3 regions of the Rathayibacter sp. VKM Ac-2803 genome follow, and region 2 is predicted to be linked to each of the others. Evidence: predicted binding sites of a transcription regulator. Region 2 holds the regulator's gene; each other region holds the start of a gene.

Region 1 (3,240 bases), 320 kb from region 2:
ACCTCGAGATGATGCAGCAGATCGGCTTCTGCTCGGGCATCGAGAACTACTCCCGCCACATAGACGGCCGCGAGTCGGGCGAGGCGCCGCACTGCCTCCTCGACTACTTCCCCGACGACTTCCTCGTCGTCATCGACGAGTCGCACGTCACCGTGCCCCAGATCGGCGCGATGTACGAGGGCGACGCCTCCCGCAAGCGCACGCTGGTCGAGCACGGCTTCCGCCTGCCCTCGGCGATGGACAACCGTCCGCTCAAGTGGGAGGAGTTCAAGCAGCGCGTCGGCCAGACGGTCTACCTCTCGGCGACCCCCGGCCGGTACGAGATGGGGATCGCCGACGGCATCGTCGAGCAGATCATCCGCCCGACCGGCCTCATCGACCCCGAGATCGTCGTCAAGCCGACCAAGGGCCAGATCGACGACCTGCTCGAGGAGATCAAGCGCCGCACCGAGCGCGACGAGCGCGTGCTGGTGACGACCCTGACCAAGCGGATGGCCGAGGAGCTGACCGACTTCCTCACGGAGGCCGGCGTCCGCGTCCGCTACCTGCACTCCGACGTCGACACCCTGCGGAGGGTCGAGCTGCTCTCCGAGCTGCGCGCCGGCGTCTACGACGTCCTCGTGGGCATCAACCTCCTCCGCGAGGGACTCGACCTGCCCGAGGTGTCGCTGGTCGCGATCCTCGACGCCGACAAGGAGGGATTCCTCCGCTCCTCGACGTCGCTGATCCAGACCATCGGCCGCGCCGCTCGCAACGTGTCGGGCGAGGTGCACATGTACGCCGACCGGGTGACCGACTCGATGCGGCTCGCGATCGACGAGACCGATCGCCGCCGCGAGAAGCAGGTCGCGTACAACCTCGAGCACGGCATCGACCCGACGCCGCTGCGCAAGAAGATCGCCGACATCACCGACGCCCTCGCCCGCGAGGGTGCCGACACGGCCAAGCTCCTCGCGGGCCGCGACGCGAAGAAGAAGAGCCCGACGCCGAACCTCCGCAGGCAGGGGCTCGCCGCGAACGGCGGCAACGACCTCGAGGCGATCATCTCCGACCTCAACGGCCAGATGCTCCAGGCGGCGGGCGAGCTCAAGTTCGAGCTCGCGGCGCGCCTGCGCGACGAGGTCCAGGAGCTCAAGCGGGAGCTCCGTCAGATGGAGAAGGCGGGTCACCTCTCCTGAGGGCGGGCGCCGGGGCGGGGGCGGCCGATGCCGTCCCCGTCCGCAGAGCGGCGCCCGAACCGCAAGCTCCGATGACCGGTATCAGCGCCCAGCGAACGCCCCCGGGCGATGTCGGTGGCTCCGCATACACTTTCGAGGTGTCGATCGCGAATGCCGTAACAGACCCCTCGTCCACCCCCTCTCCCTCCTTCCACCGCTTCGTCAGCTCCCTCGACGAGTCGGTGTCGAAGCTGGTCGTCAGTGGCGCCCGGGTGCACAACCTGCACGACGTCGACCTCGAGATCCCGCGTGACTCGATGGTCGTCTTCACCGGTCTGTCGGGGTCCGGCAAGTCGTCGCTGGCCTTCGACACGATCTTCGCCGAGGGGCAGCGCCGCTACGTCGAGTCGCTGTCCGCCTACGCCCGCCAGTTCCTCGGGCAGGTCGACCGCCCCGACGTCGACTTCATCGAGGGCCTCAGTCCCGCGGTCTCGATCGACCAGAAGTCGACCAACCGCAACCCGCGCTCCACCGTCGGCACCATCACCGAGATCTTCGACTACATGCGCCTGCTCTGGGCGCGCATCGGCGTGCCGCACTGCCCCATCTGCAGCGAGAAGATCTCAGCGCAGACCGTGCAGCAGATCGCCGACCAGATGATGGAGCTCGAGGGCGGCACCCGCTATCAGATCCTCAGCCCGGTCGTCTCGCAGAAGAAGGGCGAGTTCGTCGACCTCTTCAAGGAGCTGACCGCCGGCGGCTACTCGCGTGCGATGGTGGACGGCAGCCTGATCCAGCTCAGCGATCCGCCGACCCTCAAGAAGCAGTACAAGCACGACATCTCGGTCGTGGTCGACCGCCTCGTCGCAGGCCCCGACATCCTCGGCCGCCTCACCGACTCCCTCGAGACAGCTCTGCGTCTCACCGACGGCATCGTGCAGATCAACTTCGTCGACGGTGAGGGCGAGGGCGCGTGGACCACCTTCTCCGAGAAGCTGTCCTGCCCCAACAACCACCCGATCTCGCTGACCGAGATCGAGCCGCGCACCTTCTCGTTCAACGCGCCTTTCGGCGCCTGCCCCGAGTGCTCCGGCCTCGGCACGCGCATGTCGGTCGACGACGAGCTGCTCCTCGGCGACCCCGACCTCAGCATCGCCGAGGGCGTCATCATCCCCTGGACCACCCAGGGCAAGGGCCTCTTCCAGTACTACGAGAAGCTGCTCGACGGCCTCTCGCGAGACCTCGGCTTCAAGCTGACCACCCCGTGGAAGCGCCTGAGCTCCGAGGTGCAGCAGGCAGTGCTGCACGGCGACAACTTCGAGGTCAAGGTCAAGTGGAAGAACCGCTACGGCCGTGAGATGAGCTACACCTCCGGCTTCGAGGGCGTCGTGCCCTACATCGAGCGCCAGTACGTGCAGGCCGAGACGGATGTGCAGCGCACCCGCTGGTCCGAGTTCCTCCGCGAGGTGCCCTGCCCCGTCTGCAAGGGCTCGCGCCTCAAGCCCGAGGTGCTCGCCGTCCTCGTGCACGGAGCGAGCATCGCCGACATCGCCGACCTCAGCCTCGGCGACGCGCAGGAGTTCATGGGCCGGCTCGAGCTGACCCCGCGCGAGGCGACGATCGCCGCGCAGGTCCTCCGCGAGATCCGGGCGCGCCTCGACTTCCTCATCGAGGTCGGGCTCAACTACCTCAACCTCTCGCGAGCGGCCGCGTCGCTCTCCGGAGGCGAGGCCCAGCGCATCCGACTGGCCACCCAGATCGGCTCCGGACTCACCGGCGTGCTCTACGTGCTCGACGAGCCGAGCATCGGCCTGCACCAGCGCGACAACCGCCGCCTCATCGACACCCTGCTGAAGCTCCGCGACCTCGGCAACACGCTGATCGTCGTCGAGCACGACGAGGACACCATCCGCACCGCCGACTGGATCGTCGACATCGGCCCGGGCGCCGGCGTCAACGGCGGAAAGGTCGTGCACTCCGGCTCGTACGACGCCCTGCTCGAGAACACGCACTCGCTCACGGGCGACTACATCTCGGGCCGCAAGTCGATCGACATCCCGAAGAAGCGCCGCAGGATCGACCG
Region 2 (3,240 bases):
CGAGTCGATCGAGGTCGACCGCGCGCGGGTCCTCGAGGCGACGGCCGAGGCGTACCGCGTTCTCGGCGGCTCGGTGGAGCGTCCGGCGCTCTTCGTCGCCGCTCCGTACGGCGATCTCGGCGACGCCCTCCCGGTGCTCGCGGCCTCGCCGGTGGAGGCGGTCGGCATCGATCTCGTGAAGGGGTCCGCACCCTCCGAGGTGCTCGAGGACACGGTGCTGGTCGCCGGAGTGGTCGACGGCCACAACGTCTGGCGGGGCGACCTCGCGGGTGCCCTCGAGACGGCGGAGGCGCTTCGCTCCTTCGCGGCCCGGGTAGCGGTCTCGACGTCGACGTCGCTCTTCCACGTGCCGCACGATGTGACCGACGAGCCCGATCTCGACCCGCGCCTCGCCTCCTGGCTCGCCTTCGCCGACCAGAAGGTGCAGCAGGTCGCGGTGCTCGCCCGCGGGCTCACGGAGGGTCGCGACGCGGTCTCGACCGAGCTCGCCGAGGCCGCCGCGGCGCTCGAGGACCGTCGCGAGGCTCCGGGCGTGCGCGACGGCGCCGTGCGCGCCCGCGCGGCCGCGCTCCGGCCCGACGACTACCGGCGCGCCCCCTACGACGAGCGCCTCGCGGCCCAGGAGGCGGCGCTCGCCCTGCCGCCGCTGCCCACCACGACCATCGGCTCGTTCCCGCAGACCCGCGACATCCGCACCGCCCGTGCCGCGCTCGGTCGCGGCGACCTCACCGAGGCGCAGTACGTCGAGCGCATGCGCGACGAGATCGAGCGGGTCGTGCGCCTGCAGGAGGAGATCGGGCTCGACGTCCTCGTGCACGGCGAGCCCGAGCGCAACGACATGGTGCAGTACTTCGCCGAGCACCTGGACGGCTTCGCCGTGACCCGGAACGGCTGGGTGCAGTCCTACGGCAGCCGCTGCACGCGGCCCTCGCTGCTCTGGGGAGACGTCTCACGGCCCGCCCCGATCACGGTCGACTGGTCGCGCTTCACCCAGTCGCTCACGGACCGGCCGGTCAAGGGGATGCTGACCGGGCCCGTGACGATCCTCGCGTGGTCGTTCGTCCGGGACGACCAGCCGCTGAAGGAGACGGCCGAGCAGGTCGCCCTGAGCCTGCGCGACGAGATCACCGACCTCGAGGCGGCGGGCATCCGCATCGTCCAGGTCGACGAGCCGGCGCTGCGCGAGCTGCTGCCGCTCGAGAGGGCGAAGCAGCCCGCCTACCTCGAGTGGTCGGTCGGCTCGTTCCGGCTCGCGACGGCGGGCGCGGCGATCGCGACGCAGATCCACACGCACCTCTGCTACTCCGAGTTCGGAGTCGTCATCGACGCGATCGACCGGCTCGACGCCGATGTGACCAGCATCGAGGCGGCCCGGTCGCGGATGGAGGTCGTGGGCGACATCGAGCGCTCGGGCTTCGCGAGGGGGATCGGCCCGGGCGTCTACGACATCCACTCGCCGCGCGTGCCAGGCGAGCCGGAGCTCGCGGAGCTGGTCGGGACGGCACTGTCCTCGATCCCGGCGCGCCAGCTCTGGATCAACCCGGACTGCGGGCTGAAGACCCGCGGCTACGACGAGACCGTCTCGTCGCTGCGTGCGATGGTGACGGCGGCGTCGGCCGCGCGACAGGAGCTCGTGGAGGGCGCCGGAGTCTAAGAGCCCGGGAACGACGAGGGGCGGACGGCATCTGCGCCGTCCGCCCCTCGTCGTGCACTCCGCGTCAGACGGAGCGCAGGACCGCGACGATCTTGCCGAGCACCTCGGCCTCGTCGCCCAGGATCGGCTCGAAGTTGGAGTTGCGGGGGAGCAGCCAGGTGTGGCCGTCGCGCTGGCGGAGCACCTTGACGGTCGCCTCGCCGTCGAGCATCGCCGCGACGATCTCGCCGTTCTCGGCGGTGCGCTGCGACCGCACGACGACCCAGTCGCCGTCGCAGATGGCGGCGTCGATCATCGACTCGCCGACGACCTTCAGCATGAACAGCTCGCCCTTGCCCACCAGCTGGCGGGGGAGCGGGAACACCTCGTCGATCTGCTGATCGGCCGTGATCGGCACGCCCGCCGCGATCCGGCCGACCAGCGGCACCATCGCCGCGTCGCCGACGGTCACGGTCGACTCGAACGAGCCGTCGTCCTCGGTCGAGCTCGGGACGTCGATGAGGATCTCGAGCGCGCGGGGGCGGTTGGGGTCGCGACGGAGGTAGCCGCTCAGCTCGAGCTGGTTGAGCTGGTGCGTCACGCTCGAGAGCGAGGCGAGGCCGACGGCGTCGCCGATCTCGCGCATGCTCGGCGGGTAGCCGCGGCTCGAGACCGAGCGCTGGATCGCATCAAGGATCGCGAGCTGCTTGGCGCTCAGGTTCTTTCGGCGGCGACCCGCGCTCTGCTTGGTCTTCGGCGTCTGCGCGTCGCTCACGGTGCTCCCTCTCTCGGCGCGCACCCCGCGTGCGCGCCCTCCCGGCTGCGATCCGACGACGAATGTCGGTGGTCGCTGCTGTACTACCTCCGGGCTCTCGAAACTGTATCCGCCGTGAGTCCTCGTTCGAAACATTCGTTCGAGTGTGTCGCGAGGCAATGCCTTACCGGCCGCGAGACGGATACGACGCGACAGGCACTTGCCCATCGCGAAGTTCGAAGATATATTCGGAACAGAGATTCGGGGCGGCCTCCCGGCCGAGGTCCGCCCCGAGTCCCTGCTGAAAGGAGCGATCCCATGACCGCACAGAACTCTCTTGAGACCGAGCAGGAGTCGATGGCTCAGCGCCCGCACTCCGCGCGCTCGCTGAAGGTCGTCTCGTCTCCGACCACCCACCTGCGCATCACGCGTCGCGGGCGGGCGGTGCTCGCCACTCTCGGAGCGCTGCCGATCGTCGCGGGTGCCTTCGTGTTCGGGCTGAACGGCGGCGGAGCCGTCGCCTCGGCGGATCAGTCCGGTGTCGAGTTCCAGTACGTCACCGTCCGCGCGGGCGAGTCCCTGTGGTCGCTCGCCGAGGAGCTCGCTCCCGAGTCCGATCCCCGCGACGTGGTCGACGACATCCTTTCGCTCAACCAGCTCCCCAGCGCCGGCATCGAGCCCGGCCAGCGCCTCGCGGTGCCGTCCCAGTACGACGTCGTCCGCTGAGCCGCTCCAGGTCTGAGCCACTCAGGTCTGAGCCACTCAGGTCCGAGCCGCTCAGGTCCGAGCCGCTCAGGTCCGGCGAGGCCGCCGCTAGCATCTTCTGGTGACGACTCTCGATGACCTGCCCCTG
Region 3 (3,240 bases), on a different contig from region 2:
TGACCGACGTGGAGCACGCCGCCCGCACGGCGCCGGGCATGGAGCACTACCGGACCAAGAACACCGGCCGCGGCGGCCGCCGAGCTCGCTCACGTGAGGAAGCGGCCGATCGGCTCGGCCGGCAGTGGGAGAAGGCGTTGCAGTTCGCGGCCCTGCACGCTGTCCTCCCCGGGCAGCGCGAACCCCGCGACCTGACCGAGCTCGAGGGTATCGTGGCGGCCGTCGGCGACCTCCTCGACCGGTTCCGGGTGAATCCCGGCCGGTGGGGCCGCACCGAGCGCGCCACCTCGGAGCGGACGATCCTCACCGCCCTCGCCTACCTCACCCTGCACACCGGCAAGCGCACCGTTGCTGCGTCCGTCCGCGATCTCGCGCTGCTCTCCGGCCTGGGTCGCACCACTGCTGCCAGCGCGCTGCGGACGTTGCGCGAGGACGGCTACGTGCAGCTCATCGCCCGCGCCGATGGCAGCAACGCGAGCGAATGGCGCTTGACCGGCACATTTTCCACAGGGTACGAAACCATCCGGACACAACCACTCAATAACCCCCGCCCCCCCGGACAGCTGTTTTCAGAACGCGCGATCCTCCTCGACCTGATCGAGCACGAACTGACCGACGCACGCCACGACCTCTTCACCCGCGCCGGTCTCGGACACCTCGCCGGGAAGGTCTACGCACTGCTGCGCCGTGAAGCCTCCGTCACCGTCGAGGTCACCGCCCGCCTCCTGGGCGTCGGGTCTCGCACCGCAGCGACGAACCTGTCACGGCTCCGCAGTCATCGCCTCATCGTCAAGCACACCGACGGATGGCGCCGAGCGGCTCGCGATCTCCGGACCGCTGCAGCACGAGCCCTCGGAGTCGACGGTCTGCTGGAGGATCGAGCGCACCGGTACAGCGTCGAGCGCGAGGTCTGGGCCTGGTGGCAAGCCGAACTCGCCCACCGCTCCTCTACACCCAGGGAACGCCCACGACGTCGACACGTCACCAGCCGCCCCCTCTTCGAGAACCCCTCCCCCGGTGAGCGCGTCTGGCCGCTTTACCCCCGCGACGCCGCCGGCCGAGGGGATCACCGCGAAGCACTCCACTGGGGACGCACCGGCATGCTCGCCCCCGGCTCCCTCTGGTGGTCCTCCACCGCCGCCTAACCCGCGACGCCCACCCCTACCCCGACCGTGCTCGACCACTCCCCCACCACCGCGCGGAATCACCGTTCGCAGGATCAGTGTCGGAACCTCCGACTTACACTCGGACTGTATCGAACATACGTTCGAGCATGTGAGGAGGCATCCCGATGAGCGTGACGATCGTTGAGAACATCGCGATCCCGGCACAGGGCGTCGTGACACTCGCGTTCCTCGTCGCCGGTGACGCGGTCGCTGCCGGCTTCCCCTCCCCCGCCCAGGACTACTTCGACGGCTCACTCGACCTCAACAACCACCTCATCCGCGACAAGACGTCCACCTTCATCGTCCGCGTTTCCGGCGAGAGCATGATCGGCGCAGGCATCAGCGACGGCGACGAGCTCGTCGTCGACCGCTCCCTCACACCCAAGCACGGCAACGTCGTCATCGCGATCCTCGACGGCGAACTCACCGTCAAACGCCTCGAGCTCACCGTCAGCGGCGTGATCCTCCGCGCCGAGAACCCCGACTACCCGCCGATCCTCGTCCCGGAGCTCAGCGACCTCCAAGTGTGGGGCGTCGTCACCGTCTGCCTGCACCACCTCCACCGTGCGCTCTGAACAGCGCATCGGCCTGGTCGACGTCAACTCCTTCTACGTCTCCTGCGAGCGGCTCTTCGACCCGAAACTCCACGGCCGACCCGTCGTCGTCCTCTCGAACAACGACGGCTGCGTCGTCGCCCGCTCCGACGAGGCGAAACAGCTCGGCATCGAGAACGGCACACCCTGGTTCAAGATCGAACCCCTCATCCGCGCCCGCCGCCTCCCGGAGATCATCGCCCGCTCCAGCAACTACGAGCTGTACGGCGAGCTGTCCGCCCGCGTGATGGAACTCCTCGGCCGCTACTCCGCCTGGCAAGAGGTGTACTCGATCGACGAATCCTTCCTCGGCGTCAACGGAGACGTCGCCGAGCGGGCGAAGATCGGCCGCGCGATGCGCTCCGCCGTCACCAAGAACATCGGCCTGCCCGTCTGCGTCGGATTCGGGCCGAGCAAGACCCTCGCGAAGTTCGTCAACAAGGGCGGCGCGAAAAGGCACCCGCGTCTCGGCGGAGTCTGCGACACCGACTGGTACACCCCCGAGCAGCTCGACGCACTCATGGCCTCCCAGCACGTCACCGAGCTATGGGGTGTCGCCGGCCGCACCGGCAAGCGACTCGCGGAACTGAGCATTCACACGATCCGCGACCTGCGCGACGCAGACCCCGCCCTCATCCGGAAGAAGTTCTCCGTCGTCCTGCAGCGCTCCGTGTACGAGCTGCGCGGCATCGACTGCATCCCCTCGAGGCCGCCCGCACAGTCCGCGACCAGCTGATCTTCTCCCGCTCCTTCGCCACACCCGTCACGACGATCGCGGACATGGAGCAGGTGCTGTCCGTCTACGCGCAACGCGCCGCACACCGACTCCGCGCGCAGGGCTCCGTCACCAAAACCATGAGCGTCTTCGCGTCAACATCTCCCTTCGTCAACGCGCCCTACGAATCCGCCGGCGGACTCGCCGGCTTCCCCGTCCCGACCGACGACCCCGTAGCGATCGTCAAGGCCGCGATCGGCACGTTAGGACCTCGACTCCGCGAAGGAGCCCGTTACGTGCGAGCCGGCGTGATCCTCACCAACCTCTCCCCCAAAGGCTCCCACGTTTACCTCGACTTCTTCGATCCGGTCTTCGACGTCAAAAACCTCGGTGCGACCATCGACGCGGTGACCAAGCGACATGGACGCGCGTCGATTGGGCTGGGCCGCGCCGGTGTCCGGACAGGGCCGGTGTGGTCGATGAAGCGAGACGCGCTCTCAGCGCGCGCTACAACGCACTGGGATGAGCTTGCAACGGCGCATGCTCGGTGACGCTCGTGTCGTCCCCGCAGTCCGCTCGGGCGACCGACCGCCGAAGCAGCAAAGCGGACGGTCGGAGTACGTACGAATACGTCCTGACGTAATTATCGAGCCGCTCGGGATAAATACGGCATGACAGATATATTTATTGCTGTGTTCTGTCCCTGCATCGCTACCGTTGGTGGACCTGGCTGTCCACTGTGCCACCATGCTGCGGACGTGGCAGA

What was found. The regulator LexA, encoded in region 2, represses DNA repair genes until DNA is damaged. The targets are predictions, from matches to a motif close to TCGAACANNTGTTCGA.
Positions count from the first base shown of each region.
Region 1: uvrA (excinuclease ABC subunit UvrA) is a predicted target of LexA. The motif match lies at 1,299-1,314, and genes of this name have one in related genera.
Region 3: GRS96_RS19830 (LexA family protein) is a predicted target of LexA. The motif match lies at 1,256-1,271, and genes of this name have one in related genera.

Region 1 covers NZ_WUCD01000001.1:2,395,414-2,398,653, forward strand. Annotated here, with positions in the region: gene uvrB (excinuclease ABC subunit UvrB) at 1-1,178, shown strand, start outside; gene uvrA (excinuclease ABC subunit UvrA) at 1,316-3,240, shown strand, end outside.
Region 2 covers NZ_WUCD01000001.1:2,071,612-2,074,851, forward strand. Annotated here, with positions in the region: gene metE (5-methyltetrahydropteroyltriglutamate--homocysteine S-methyltransferase) at 1-1,654, shown strand, start outside; gene lexA (transcriptional repressor LexA) at 1,719-2,408, opposite strand; gene GRS96_RS09625 (LysM peptidoglycan-binding domain-containing protein) at 2,706-3,113, shown strand; gene GRS96_RS20915 (pentapeptide repeat-containing protein) at 3,037-3,207, opposite strand; gene GRS96_RS09635 (histidinol-phosphate transaminase) at 3,214-3,240, shown strand, end outside.
Region 3 covers NZ_WUCD01000003.1:163,479-166,718, reverse strand. Annotated here, with positions in the region: gene GRS96_RS19835 (hypothetical protein) at 1-1,145, shown strand, start outside; gene GRS96_RS19830 (LexA family protein) at 1,292-1,741, shown strand; gene GRS96_RS20870 (Y-family DNA polymerase) at 1,731-2,495, shown strand; gene GRS96_RS20865 (DUF4113 domain-containing protein) at 2,540-3,025, shown strand.